DNA from 2 places in the Janthinobacterium sp. Bl 1 genome. Region 2 is predicted to be linked to the other one. Evidence: predicted binding sites of a transcription regulator. Region 2 holds the regulator's gene; the other holds the start of a gene.
The links. Region 2 encodes NrdR, which represses ribonucleotide reductase genes. Its sites were predicted from a motif close to CACNANATNTNGTG; they were not measured.
Positions count from the first base shown of each region.

Region 1: AC4BCN_RS11450 (ribonucleoside triphosphate reductase) is a predicted target of NrdR. The motif match lies at 5,640-5,653, and genes of this name have one in related genera.

Region 1 covers NZ_CM177086.1:2,523,198-2,530,278, reverse strand. The annotation lists gene aspT (aspartate-alanine antiporter) at 1-698, opposite strand, end outside; gene AC4BCN_RS11480 (substrate-binding periplasmic protein) at 972-1,757, opposite strand; gene AC4BCN_RS11475 (heavy-metal-associated domain-containing protein) at 2,092-2,355, shown strand; gene ubiT (ubiquinone anaerobic biosynthesis accessory factor UbiT) at 2,387-2,914, opposite strand; gene ubiV (ubiquinone anaerobic biosynthesis protein UbiV) at 2,935-3,837, opposite strand; gene ubiU (ubiquinone anaerobic biosynthesis protein UbiU) at 3,965-5,002, opposite strand; gene AC4BCN_RS11455 (hypothetical protein) at 5,165-5,581, shown strand; gene AC4BCN_RS11450 (ribonucleoside triphosphate reductase) at 5,700-7,081, shown strand, end outside.
Region 2 covers NZ_CM177086.1:2,059,002-2,066,082, reverse strand. The annotation lists gene AC4BCN_RS09350 (pilus assembly protein) at 1-3,349, opposite strand, end outside; gene AC4BCN_RS09345 (pilus assembly PilX family protein) at 3,346-4,002, opposite strand; gene AC4BCN_RS09340 (PilW family protein) at 4,015-4,983, opposite strand; gene pilV (type IV pilus modification protein PilV) at 4,980-5,570, opposite strand; gene nrdR (transcriptional regulator NrdR) at 5,792-6,253, opposite strand; gene glyA (serine hydroxymethyltransferase) at 6,397-7,081, opposite strand, start outside.

The DNA of each region.
Region 1 (7,081 bases), 460 kb from region 2:
TCGAGACGGCGTCCCGCGCCGCGGCTGATGCGGTAAGCGCGGCCCACCATTTCCGGCGTCGCCTGCACGCCGTCGCCATCGGTCTGCGCGCCGCCCATCTTTTCCCACAATTTATCGGCTTCCTCGCGCAGGTTGACGCGCAGCAGCAGCGGAAAAATCTGGCTGGTGACGATGACGATGGCGATCAGGCCGAAGATATACGTGATGGAATACGCGGTGACCACGTTGGCCTGCAGCTCGGCGATGCGGGCGGCCGGCAGCGCCAGTTTCGAGATGGCGTCCGTGGCCGTGCCGACGACGGCCGATTCCGTCGCCGCGCCCGCCATCATGCCGGCCGCCGTGCCCTGGTCCAGGCCCAGGAAACGCGTGGCCAGCAACACCAGCGCCAGCACCACCACCACTTCGATCAGGCACAACAGGCCCAGGCGCAAGCCCTTGGCATTGAGGTTGGCAAAGAACTGGGGACCGCCCGCATAGCCGAGGGCAAAGATGAACAGCATGAAAAAGACATTCTTGACGCTGGCGTCCAGGGTGATGCCCAGCTGGCCGATCAGCAGCGCGGCGATCAGGGTGCCGCACACGCCGCCCAGCTGGATGGGACCGAAGCGTATCTGCCCTACCCCGTAACCGAGCGCCAGCGCCAGGAACAGGGCCAGTTCCGGCACCTGGTGCAATACCGACGTGATCGACTCGAGCATGGGCAAACCTTCGAAAAGATAACGGATGGTTACAAGGGAACAGAGCGTTCGGCGGCTGGCGGCAGCTGGCTGTTGAACGGGCGCACGGATCCGGCACGGCACCGGCGTATCACCGCTTGTGCTGGGAACGTATTGCAAAAGTGTTGCAACGTGGAATTATGTTCGGCGAAAATTTTATAAGTGTCAACAGGTGTTCTGTTGAACTCGCTTTGCGTTTCATCAAACATCATGCGCACGATTGAAGCGCCTGTTTGACACTGATCAATAAAACTATTAGTAATGTTTTGGACGATACCAAAGTGCTTTGCGCGCCAGAGGCGTCTCTTCGGGCAGGTCCGGATTGACCAGCTCCAGCACGTGGCGCCGGGACAATTTCAAACCATCGGCGAAGCGGCCGAAATGGCGCTGGAACAGCTGCGCGAAACTGCCATCGGCCAACATTTTCTCCAGCCCGATTTCAATATGGCGCGCCAGTTCCGGCCGGTGCTTGCCGACAAAAAAGTACAGCGCGGCCGGGTAGCGAATGACCAGGTGAGTATCGAGCGCCAGCGGCAATTGCGCATGGCTGGCCAGCTCGCTTTGCGCCTCGATCACGGAACGGGGAAAGTAATCGATGCGCCCCGCCGCCAGTTGCTGGAACAGGCCTTCATAGGTGCTCGAGGTATTGAGGCGCAAGCCGTTCGCCTGCAGGATGGCGGAATCGGGCCAGTCGCTCATCTGGCCGGCCGACAGCCGCGCCAGGGCGGCGATGCTGCGCACGTCGCGCAGCAACTGCCGCTGGCGCGCCCGGATCAGGGCCACCCGCCAGCCGATCAGGCCGCGGTCGATGGGGATGCGCACCGGCAGCAATTGCGTTTCGCGCGCGCGGCTCGTCATCGTCCAGACGACGTCGACGCTGCCCGACGCCGTGGCGATTTCCTGCATCGCGCGCGTCTGCACCATGCGCAGCGCGGAGCGGCGCAAGACATAGGCCTGGCCCGAACGGGCCAGCGCCTGCTGCAGCAGGGCCGTCACATAGCCTTGCTGCGGATCATCGATCGCCTGGTGGCGCGGATACACGAGCGGCCAGCGGCGACGACTTGCCGGCGGCGGCAGCGCCCAACGGCCACAGGGCGGCAAGCTTGAGCAGGGGGCGGCGCTGCATGGCCCCTCCTTTCCAGCGCTTTCATCAGCGTTCTTATCAGAATGACAGTATCGCGCAGCAGAGTACGCTTGTCGACTGGAATACGGCAACTGTGTATAAAACAACAGCACTTTCAGGCTGGCCAGCAGCGATTGAAATTAATCCAGATCAATAAAACCGCAAATAGAAAATAAATCTTGCGTGCGGCTCTGGACGGCATGCTTGCCCCTCGCCTACGCTCTTTTTTTATCTGAAAAACAAGAGGAACCCATGCAGACAGCGCGCTTGAATATCATTGGAATGGATCACGAAGGCTGCGCCGACAGGCTGACGGGCGCGCTTGAAGCCGTCACGGGCGTGGCGACCGTCTGCGTCTCGCTGGCGCGCCACGGCGCCACGGTGCAATTCGACGAACGCCTGGCCACGCAGGAACGCCTGCTGGCCGCCGTCAACGACGCCGGCTTCATGGGCGAAGCGACGGATGAAGTACAGCTGGCCTCGTGCAGCGGCGCCTGCGGCCACTGCCGCCATTGAATGCCGCCACTGCGCGCAGCCAGTTCCCAACTTACCCTCCCCGCGCGCCCCGGTCGCGCAGATGCGCCAGCACGCGGCGCGGTCCCAGCGCCTGCAGGTCGAACGGCGGCAGCTCGATGGCATCGAGCGTATTCTTGAACAGCAAGCCCAGCTCCGTATCGCCTTCCAGGCTCAAACGGCGGCTGAAGAACAGGGTGTCCGGATCTTCCTGGCGCCGCGCCAGCAGCATCAAATCATGCACGCTGGCGGCGATGCACAGATCCGGCACGTCCACATAGCGCTCGGCCACGAACACCGTTCCCTGCCACTCGAAATCGAAGGCGATGCCCGCGTCCAGCAACCGCAGGCGCAGGCTGCGCCCTTCCAGGCTGCTTCGCACGTCGTCGGGCAATTGCGGCGCCAGCAGGCGGTTCAAGCCTTGCACGAACAGCCACGAGGCGGGATACGGCGGCAGCTTGGACAGCAATTCGGCCAGTGGTTCGGGCAGCCTGTATGACGCGGCGGGCTTGCTCATGGGAGGCTTGGCCGGGGCGGGCAATCTTTCCAGTTGGTCTTGCATGGTGCTTCCTTTCGATGCGTTCAATGGGCGGCGTGCTGGTGCTGTTCCATGCCGGGCTGGCCGTGCCAGTAGCCGTCACAGGCTCCGGCCGGCTGGCAGGCCGCCAGCTGGGCCTGGGCGCCGATGCCGCTGACCTGGCCGCGGCGGGCACGGTCGAAGATGGCGATGACTTGTTCCGTATGCATGGATTGCGGGCTGATGCGCGCCACGGACACGCCCATGTCGCGCATGGCGTCGAGTTCGCGCACCAGGTTGTAGACGAGTGCCGACTGCGTCTGCGTGCCATTCAACACGAGGAACGGCACTTCATCGCGCGTGCGCAGCAGCAGGCCGTCCGGCTCTTCCAGGCAGCTGTAGCCGCAATCGTCCTTCGGCAGGTTGCGGTTGCGCGCCGTGAAGCAGCGCGCGGAAAACGCCAGCGGCATGCGGCCGTAGGCGAAGACCTCCGTCTCCAGCCCTTCCGGTTTCTGGCGCTGCATCTCGGCCAGCGCCGTCTGTCCCATTTCCAGCGGCATCACCCAGCGCCGCGCGCCCAGGCGCGCCAGCAGTTGCAAGCTGGGGCCATTGAACAGGTTCAGATGGGGGCCGGCGACGAAGGACGTGCCCTTTTCCATGCAGTGCACGGCGCCCATGTCGTTGGCCTCGACGCCGTAGCGGCCATTGCCCGTGATGCGGCGCAGGGTCGCCAGTTCCGCGCCCGCCTCGATCAGCGCCTGCGTCGACAGCACCACTTCCTTGCCGGCGGCGGCCAGCATGTCGGCGATATCGAGCCAGTCGGCCAGGCGCACCTCGTGCCGGCGCGAGCAGACGGTTTCGCCCAGGTAGACGATATCGACGGCCGTGGTGGCGATCTGCTGGTAAAACTCGAAAACGGTGGCGCGCGGCCAGTAGTAGAGCAAAGGGCCCAAAGAGAGTTTTAACATGCCTTTTCCAGTATTTTTAAAGTTTATAAAACCGTAGCGAGCGGCCCGCGGCGAGGCCGAGAAGCGCAGCTGTGCCAGAGCACAGCGAGCATCGCTGGCCGCGCCCCGGGACGCGCAGCAGGTTTTGCTATTTCCAGGAGCGATGGTAGGCGCCGAGGGTGTGCTGCTGGCCTTCGGCCAGCTTGTCCATGGACGCCATCCAGGCCGGTTTGACGGCGTAGCGCGCATTGCCTTCGCGGCAGGCGTCGATCGCTTCGCGCCACACGCGCGTGACCTGCGCCACGTAGGCGGGGCTGCGCTGGCGTCCTTCGATCTTCACCGCGCGCACGCCCATGGCGATCAGCTGCGGCAGCAGCGCCAGCGTGTTCAGGCTGGCCGGCTCCTCGATCGCGTAATACTCTTCGTCGTTGACTTCGAAACGTCCCTTGCACAGGGTCGGATAGCTGGCGTTTTCGCCTGGCGCATAGCGGTCGATCAGCACGCCGTTCAGGCGCGATTCGAGGCCGTTCGGCGTTTCCAGCCAGCGCACGGATTTCGCCGGCGAGCACACGCCGTGCGTGTTCGGCGCCTCGCCCGTCGCATATGACGACAGCGCGCAGCGCCCTTCGACCATCACGCACAGGCTGCCGAAGCCGAAGACTTCGATCTCGACTTCCGTCTTGGCGATCAGTTGCTCCACCTGCGCCATCGACAGCACGCGCGGCAGCACGGCGCGGGCGATGCCGAAGTGTTCATGGTAAAAATTGATCGCTTCATAGTTGGTGGCCGAGCCCTGCACGGACAGGTGCAAACGCAGTTGCGGGTGGTGTTCGCTTGCATACGCCATCAGGCCCGGATCGGCCACGATCATGGCGTCGATGCCGGCCTGCGCGGCGCGGTCGATGGCGCTGCGCCACACGGCCCAGTTGTGCGGCTGCGGATAGGTATTCAGCGCCAGCAGCACCTTGCGTCCATATTGGTGGGCATAGCGCACGCCCTCGGCGATGGCCTTCTCGTCGAAATTGAGGCCGGCGAAATTGCGCGCATTGGTGGCGTCGCGAAAACCGAGGTACACGGTGTCGGCGCCATTGTCGACGGCCGCTTTCAAGGCAGGCAGGCTGCCGGCGGGGCAGACCAATTCCAGCGGTCCGGCCACGCGGGTGGCGGTGGTTGATTCAAGCATCATGGTGTTCACAGTCCTGTAGCGGCTCAGGGTGCAGACTATAGCCCCGCCCTTACCGCCCAGTCCTTGACGCAGGTGAAGGAATGCATGCATGGCTGGCGCGCGTTCAACTTGCTTGACCTGGCTGTAAAATGCCCCACTTTTCTTCCTCACCGATTGCCCGCCATGCCCCGCAAACCGCTGCTGCTATTCCTGCTCACCCTGTTCCTCACCGTGCTGCAAATACAGTGGGCTTCGCCCGCCGACGGCTATGTCGAAGAAACGCTCTCCGTGCTATCGCCCGAGGCGCTGGGCGTCTGGGCCGGCGTGCTGCTGCTGTTCCTGCAAGCCGTCTTCGCCCGCCGCGCCATGCCCGTGCTGCGCCAGGCCGCCATCTGCACAGGCCTGCTGGCCATCTACTGGCTGCTGGCGAACTACGTCACGTTCGACGCGCGCGTGGCCAGCTGGAGCACCTTCTCGGCGCGGGAAATCTGGGCGCACGTGCTGCCCGCCTCCGTCACCAGCATCGCCGTCTGCGGCGCCATGTACTTTGGCCTGAGCTGCTTCATCCCGCGCCTGGGCCACGCAAAAAAAAGCCGCTGACGCGCTTTCTTCACCTGCATCAAGGATTCGTCACGCAACTGCACGCGCCCTTTGACGCCACTATATTTAGTGATTAATCTCCATAAAAACACCGCATGTTGTGTTTATTGGAGGTTTCATGACGACAAATGCAGTTTCTCCCACACGCGGCCAGGTCGACGTCGCCGCGTCCATCAATGAATACCTGGACCGGCGCGACTGGCGTGTCAACGCCAACGCCAACCAGGGCTACTCGCTGGGCGGCCTGATACTCAACGTGTCGGGCAAGGTCATCGCCAACTACTGGCTGGACCAGGTGTATCCGCCTGAAGTGGGTGCGGCGCACCGCGAAGCGGCGCTGCACATCCACGACCTCGACATGCTGGCCGGCTATTGCGCCGGCTGGTCGCTGCGCACCCTGCTGCACGAAGGCTTGAATGGCGTGCCGGGCAAGATCGAATCGGGTCCGCCGAAACACATGTCGAGCGCCATCGGCCAGATCGTCAATTTCCTCGGCACTTTGCAAAACGAGTGGGCCGGCGCGCAGGCGTTCAGCTCCTTCGACACCTATATGGCACCCTACATCCGCAAGGACAGCCTGCGCTACGAAGACGTGCGCCAGTACATGCAGGAGCTGATCTTCAACCTCAACGTGCCATCGCGCTGGGGCACGCAGACGCCGTTCACCAACCTCACCTTCGACTGGGTCTGCCCGGACGATTTGCGCGAGCAGATTCCCGTCATCGCCGGCCAGGAGATGGACTTCAGCTATGGCGAGCTGCAGGCGGAAATGGACATGATCAACCGCGCCTATATCGAGATCATGATGGCGGGCGACGCCAAGGGCCGGGTCTTCACCTTCCCCATCCCCACCTATAACATCACCGAGGATTTCGACTGGCACAGCGACAACGCGGAACGCCTGTTCGAGATGACGGCCCGCTACGGCCTGCCCTACTTCCAGAATTTCATCAATTCGGAACTCAAGCCGAACATGATACGTTCCATGTGCTGCCGCTTGCAGCTGGACTTGCGCGAACTGCTCAAACGGGGCAATGGCCTGTTCGGTTCCGCCGAGCAGACGGGTTCCCTGGGCGTGGTCACCATCAACTGCGCGCGCCTGGGCCACTTGTGGCGCGGCGACGAGCCAGCGTTGATGGCCGACCTGGACCGCCTGCTGGAACTGGGCAAGACCAGCCTGGAAATCAAGCGCCGCACCATCGAAGAACTGATGCAGCAAGGCCTGTTCCCGTACACGAAGCGCTATCTGGGCACCCTGCGCAATCACTTTTCCACCCTGGGCGTGAACGGCATCAACGAGATGATCCGCAACTTCAGCGGCGACGCTTACGACATCACGGCCGCCGAAGGCCATGCGCTGGCAGTGCGCCTGCTCGACCACGTGCGCGCCCGCATGGTGCAGTTCCAGGAAGAGACGGGCCATATGTACAACCTGGAGGCGACGCCGGCCGAAGGCACGACCTACCGCTTCGCGCGCGAAGACCGCAAGCGCTATCCGGC
Region 2 (7,081 bases):
CGCCTGCCGCTTCGCTCAGGCTGCGCTGCTCCAGGTCGGCCCGGCTGTGCGTGGAGGACGACTTCCGCACATCGTCGTGCACGGCGTAAAACGACTGCGGCAGGAAGGCGGCGGGCCAGGTATCGGCCGCCTCGACCAGCTTGCCCGTGCCGAACAGCAGCAGATAGCCGCCACCGGGCGCATACGCCACATTCAGCTGCTGCGTCACGGGCTGGCGCCGGCCCTGCGCATCGCGCGCGACAAAAACGAGCTTGCGTCCCTGCCCCTCTTTCCATGGCGGCCCGCCAGCCAAGTCGAAGCGCCAGATATTGCCCTGCAAATCGCCCGCATACAGGAAGGCCAGCGCACCGTCGCTGCCCGGCACCACGGAAGGCGGACCCAGCGCGTGGAGGACGGCATTGGCGCCCGTATCCGCCTCGCTGCCATGGCCACCATCACCGCCACCGATGGCAACAGGCACCTTGAGCCGGAAGTAATTACTTCCCAACGTCCATGGTGTGCCGGGCGCCTTGTCCAGCGCCAGCAAGAAGATGGCGGCGGCCGATGCGGGCGCCGTCGTGTCCTTGCCGTCATTGACATGGTTGTTATAGCCGCTGGCGACGACAGCAAAATCGCGGTAGGCCGGCGCACCCTCCTTGCCGCCCATGTTGATGCGGGCGAAAGCGGGCGGCGCACGCACGTTGCCCATCAGCCTGTCGTCGTGGTCCGTAAACTCCCCCAGCGCCCCGTCTTGCGCGAAGCGGGCCGGGTCGGTAATGTCGAGCGCAAACACGCCTTGCGCCCCGCCGCCCATGCCCGACACCAGCACCGTCTTCCAATGTCCGAGCGCCATTACTTCCGCCGTGGCCGCCGCGCCGTCAAGCAGCGGGCCAGGGCTGTAGTGAGTGCTCGCAGCGGCTGGCGCAGCGCGCAGCAGCGCTTGCGGCAGATAGGCAAACAATTCGCTGCCCGTACGCGCATCGAACGCATGCAGCAAGCCATCGTTGGCGCCCAGGTACAGCATTTTGCGCCGCTGCAGCAGCGCCTTGCGGTGCACGCCATAGCTGGCGCCCGGCATGCCCAGCCCCGGCGCGCCCACGTACAGCAGATTGCCATGCGGCGCGGTACCCAGGCTGCCTGAGCGGCGCCGCAGGAAGCCACTCGGCTGGCCCACCTCGCTCCCGCGCTGACCAAGCAGATACGCCAGGCGCGCTTCTCCCCGTCCATCGCCGCCGTCGAATGCGCCGCGCTGTTCCGCGTCGAGCCCCTTCCAGGCCAGCGGCATCAGAGCACCCTTGGCGTCGAGCGTATAGACGGGACGCAAGGCCGCGGGCGCTCCATCCGGCACGGGCTTATCCTGGCCGCCGGCGCGCCACCATGGCTTGCCGGGAAGCAGTGCGCCATCTGCGCCCACGGCAAACGCAGAGCGTGACACGGTCATGCCGCCATCGGCCAGGCGCAGCTGCGTCTGGAACCAGTATGCCTCTTCCGTCACGCTGGCCAGCGCCATCAGGGCTGGCCCCGCGAGCGTCGCCGGCAAGGTAGCCTTGTCGGCGGCTACAAAGGCCGCGCGCAGTCCCGCGATCAGGGAGGCCGGATCGCTGCCGGACAAATAATGGGCGGGCCAGCGGCCATCCAGGCTCCACTCGTCCAGCGCGCTGCCCGTCGCGCTCTTGAACGGGTTGGCGTCGCCATTCGCATCGAGAAAGCCGCCATATTTGGCCGCCAGTAGCAGTGGTGTGGTGGCGGGCACGCCGGCCGGATCGCCCTGGCGCAAGTCGCCCGCGTAGTGCTCGACCTTGGCAACGCCGTCGTTCTTGCCGCCAGGACGCAAGGCTTGCACGTGCGACCAATAAGCCAGCCCCGCCGCGTGGTAGCTGGCGCCGCCCACCCCGTCGGCCAGCAATTCCAGTGCCGCCAAGTCCGGCCGTGGCGCGGGATTGCCCTGCGCGCCACCGCTTTCCAGGCTGCCCACCGCATGCGTCCACACCATCGCATCGAAAGGCGGCAGCGCGAAGCCATCGGCAGCGCGTGCGCGGTCGCCGTTGGATGCGGGAGCCACAGGAACATTGCCGGGCACGTAACGGTCACCGGCCATGCCCGCGTCGCCGAGACTGACGACGGCCTGGCGCTGGCAACTGGCCGTTTGCGGGTCGCTCCATGGCGTTACGACCGGAAAACCGTCGTCGATGGCAGGCGGGGCCGTGGCGGGTGGCACGACAGGGCTTGCCTGCCGCCCCTGCAGGTAGCGCAGTGATTCGTACAGCAATTCAGCCAGCGGCGCCGCCTTCGCGTACGCGCCCGGATACCCGGCATTGCCGCGGCCGAGGCCATTGATGTAAGCGGTCACCCCGCCGCCAGAGCCTGCAGCTTTGGACGTAGATTGAGCCGCATACACGCCGTTGGCGGGATTCCACTCGGCGTCGGCATTGTCTTGCGGCATAAAGTCGGGCGCCGCCCAGCGCTGCCTGCCCACATGGGCCAGCGGCACGCGCAGCACGCCGCCATACACGGGGCCGGCGTTGCCGGACACGCCGTTCAAATGGCCAAACACGCCCACGCGTACCCTGCCGCCATGGCGCTGCACGGCGCCCACCGGCTTGTAGTTCTTGCCATACGCGAGGCACAAGTCGTCGCGCACCGGCCCTTCATCGGCATCGCAAACGCGCACGCGCGCGAGGAACACGCCGTGCGTGGCTGCAGTGCCGGGCGCATCGCAACTGCCGCCCGGGGGCAAGCTGGCGTCGCCGAACAGCAGGCGATTACGGCAGGAAACGATGGCCAGTTGCGCCAGCGCAAACGGCGTCGCGGCCGCCACGCCTGTCTGCAGTATCTTGCGCGGGAAAAAGACGGGGTGGGCAAAGAAGTCGATGGGACTGTCCGCGTCGGGCAAATAGGCGCGCTGCAGCACCGTCTTGCGCACTTCGTCGATGACGCGGTCGCCGCCCGTCAAGGCATAACGCACGATGTCGAGCATGCTGGCGCTGGCCCAGTTGAGAAAGTTGCCACTGAAACTGTCGCCGCCGCAGCCGTGCAAGGCATCGGCCGGTTTCAGCACGGAGAAGTAAGCGGTCGCTACGCGCAAGTCCGGCAGCATGGCGCCATCCTTGCTGCGGTACGGATAGCTGTAGCACATGCGCGCATGGAAGTACCCTGCGTATTCGCGCTGCGGCGCATAGTCGCCGCCATGCGCGGCAGCGGCGGCAGCATGCGTGAGGGACAGGTTGAGCAGCAGATTCGGCGGCACCCTGGCGCCGTACAAACCCGCGTCGGCCCGCGCCAGCACCACGGGAGGAGCGGCCGCGATGGCGGCGCCGCAAGCCAGGCAAATCGAGCCGACCAGCAGCCGGCCAGATATCCAAGCCCTCATGGCCCCGCTCCCACCGCCTGCTTGCGGTAATAACTTTGCAGCACGACTTGCGTGCTTTCCTGCGCCCCAAAACCGATGGCCGTGATGCGGTACACATAGCTTTCCGTGGCCAGGCCGCCGGCCGCTGCCGTGGCCTGCGCGCCGGGCGGGTGAAACGGCAGCAGTTCGATCAGGTAGCGGGGTCGGCGCGACGGCAGAAAACCCTGCCCCGTCTGCATGACGGCGCCCGTAAACTGGCCATACGGCACCGCGCGGCTGCCAGCGTCGGCACCATCGAGATCCGTACTTAGCCAGAGGGCCGGCGCGTCCGGCGCTGCGGGCAGGCACAGGCCCAGTGCGCCTCCTTCGCCGCAACCGTCCGCAAACCCTGCCGCACTGCCTGGCCCGAAGAGGCTGCTGCGTCCGGGCGCACCAGGTAAACCTTCGATATCGTTCTGCGCATCCACCAATGCCTCCTCCGCCGCCTGAAACGCGATCTGCCGGTCGCGCTCGCCGCGTGCCGCCTTTTCGCCCTGCAAGGCCATCTGCGCCGCCGATATGCCCAGCAACAAGATGATCACCAGCAGGCACAGCACATACACGAGGGTGGCGCCACCGTGGCGTACGCAAGTTGGGCACCACGGTTCGCAACGGCGGATGCCCGTGCAAGCCATCGCGCTGCCCGCCTAGGCCGGCCCGTTGCGCAGCATGATGCTCGTCTGCACCAGTTGCCGCAGCCGCGAGCGCGTCGCGGCGGGCAAGGAGGCGCGCGCGATGCGCACGCCCGTGTCGCCGGCGCCGTGCGCCTCGGCATACGCCTTGCCGAACAGGTCGAACTGCGCCGGCCCCAATGCCATCATCTTGTCCGCCTGGCCCGCCTCGCCATGCAGCAACAGGGCCACGCGCACACTGGCCACGCGCTTCCAGTGCGTGCGCCGGTGCAGATCGCGCTGGCGCGCGGCCGCATCCGCCCCCTCCAGCACCAGCGCCGCATCGTAGGCCTCGAACGCGCTGGCGTTGACATAGCGGTTCGCCACGCCGTCGGGCGGCGTATCCGTGTCCAGGCCATACAGCACCTGAAAACCGTCGACGCCGCGAATGATGGCGTCCGCGCCCCAGCCGTTCTCGCCACGGTATTTGCAGCGCAACTCGCCCTCGCCATCGGCACCTTGTGCCACATAGAAAATGCTCCAGCCCCGCTGCGCCTCCGTTTGCGCGGCACCCACGCCGAAGCCCGCGCAATTGAGCACGGAGCCGTCACCACCCTCTCCCTTGCCGGCGCCGTAATAGCGCAGGGCCAGCACGTCACTGCCATGCAGGGCGCCGGGCAACGCCCCGCTGATGCCCTCGCTGTTCTTGCCCAGGCTGCGCGCATCGAGCCCGGCCACATTCGCGCTGTCGTCATCGGCATGGGCGACGGGCGCGGCGCTGCTGTCCCAGTTCACGTACGCCGTCTGGCGCACGGCGCGGGCGATGGTGTCGAGCGCATAACGGCCGTTGTCATCGAGCCGCGCACTGGCGGACTGGTCGCCATAACTGCCGCTGGCCGCCAGCAATACGCTACTGGCGGCCAGCATCAGCAGCGCACCCAGCGACAGGGCCACCAGCAATTCGACCAAGCTCATGCCGCGATGCCGATACAGGACCTCGCTCATGCACCGCCTCCGCCCAGCTGGAATGCCAGCCTGGGCAGCGACTCGCCTGCCGCATTCACGGCGGGCGAGCCATCGGGCAGGCGGCCGCGCCAGCCCAGCTTGATGACGATGGGCGCGCCCTTGCCGCCGCTGCACGTCCACTGCAAGCCCTGGGCGGCGGCATCCCATGCGGAAGTGTCGCGGCAGATATGCAGGCGCGCGCCGGGCAAGGCCGCATGCAGCCGCTGCTTCCATTCGGCGATGTCGAATTGCGCCAGGTCGGCCGCGCTGCAGACAGTGGCGCCGAAGCAGTCGGGCGCAACGCCGCCCGCTTCGGCGTCGTCCGCCGCCGCGTAGGCCACGTTCAGGTAGGGATTGCCCGTATCGGGGCCATTCATGAGCACGCTGTTCGCGCGCATGCGTTCTGCCATACCTGCAGCCAGTTGCACGCCCGCCGACAACAGCGCCGACTCATGGCGCGCGCGCAGGGAGTGCAGTTGCAGGATGCTGGCGCCCAGCAGACCCAGCGCCAACAGCAGCAACGACACGAGCACCTCGACGAGGCTGCTGCCACCGGCAGGAAACATAGTGCGACCGCTATTGCGCATGCGCTATTCCCTTCCGCAGAAAGAGTCGCAGGAACAGGCGGCCCAGCTACAAGATAGGCGCGCGCAAAAAGCCGGGTCTGCGCTGGCGCAAACAACACGGCAATAAGATGGGAAGAACAGCGGTGGGATTGATCAGGCCGCTTGCCAGGGGAACACAGCGGTGGTGATTACAGGCCGCTTAGCCAGGCGAACCTTGACGTAGGTGAACGAGAAGCCGAAGGTCAAGGCTTGCGCGCCTGCCCCACTTCGGCGATCGCATCCTGGAATTCGGCCAGGTCTTCGAAATTCTTGTAGACGGAAGCGAAGCGGATGTAGGCGATCTTGTCGAGGCGCTTCAATTCTTGCATGACGAGTTCGCCGATATAGCCGGAATCGACTTCGCGCAAGCCGCTGGTCAGCAGCTTTTCCTGGATGGAGGCGATGGCCGTATCCACAGAGGCGGCCGCAACGGGACGCTTGCGCAAGGCCAGCATCAGACTGCCGCGCAACTTATCCGCAGCGAACTCCGTCCGGCTGCCATTCTTTTTGACGACGGCCGGCATGATAAGTTCAATCCGTTCGTACGTGGTAAAACGCTTGTCGCATTTGCCGCAGCGGCGGCGGCGCCGAATGGCATCCCCTTCCTCCGATACGCGCGTATCGAGAACCTGGGTGTCGCCGTGCTGGCAAAATGGACATTTCATGGGCTGGCTACAACTTTATAGTAATAATTACGGGAAATCGCCGCCCTTGTACAAAGGGCGCCCGAATCACTCCGGGCGCCCTTGGGCACGAAGGAATGTGTCATACAGAATCTTACTCCGTATGACACATTCTGGACAAATTATTATGCGGCGTACACAGGGTGCGCGTCGGCCAGTACTTTCACGGCCGCTTTCACGCGCTCGATGGTGGCGGCGTCATGCGGATTGTCCAGCACGTCGGCGATCAGGTTGCCCACTTCTTCCGCTTGCGCTTCCTTGAAACCGCGCGTCGTCATCGCCGGGCTGCCCAGGCGGATGCCCGAGGTGACGAATGGTTTTTGCGGGTCGTTCGGGATGCCGTTCTTGTTGCAGGTGATGTGCGCGGAACCGAGGATGGCTTCGGCTTCCTTGCCCGTCAGGTTCTTGGCGCGCAGGTCGACCAGCATGACGTGCGATTCGGTACCGCCGGACACGATGCGCAGGCCGCGCTTGATCAGCGTTTTCGCCAGCACGTCGGCGTTCTTGATCACTTGCTTCTGGTATTCGACGAATTCAGGGCTCAGCGCTTCCTTGAAGGCGACGGCCTTGCCGGCGATCACGTGCATCAGCGGGCCGCCCTGGATGCCAGGGAAGATGGCCGAGTTGATGGCTTTTTCGTGTTCGGCCTTCATCAGGATGATGCCGCCGCGCGGGCCGCGCAGCGATTTGTGCGTGGTCGAGGTGACGAAGTCGGCGAACGGCACCGGGTTCGGGTACAGGCCGGCGGCGATCAGGCCGGCGTAGTGGGCCATGTCGACCATGAAGTAGGCGCCAACTTCCTTGGCGATC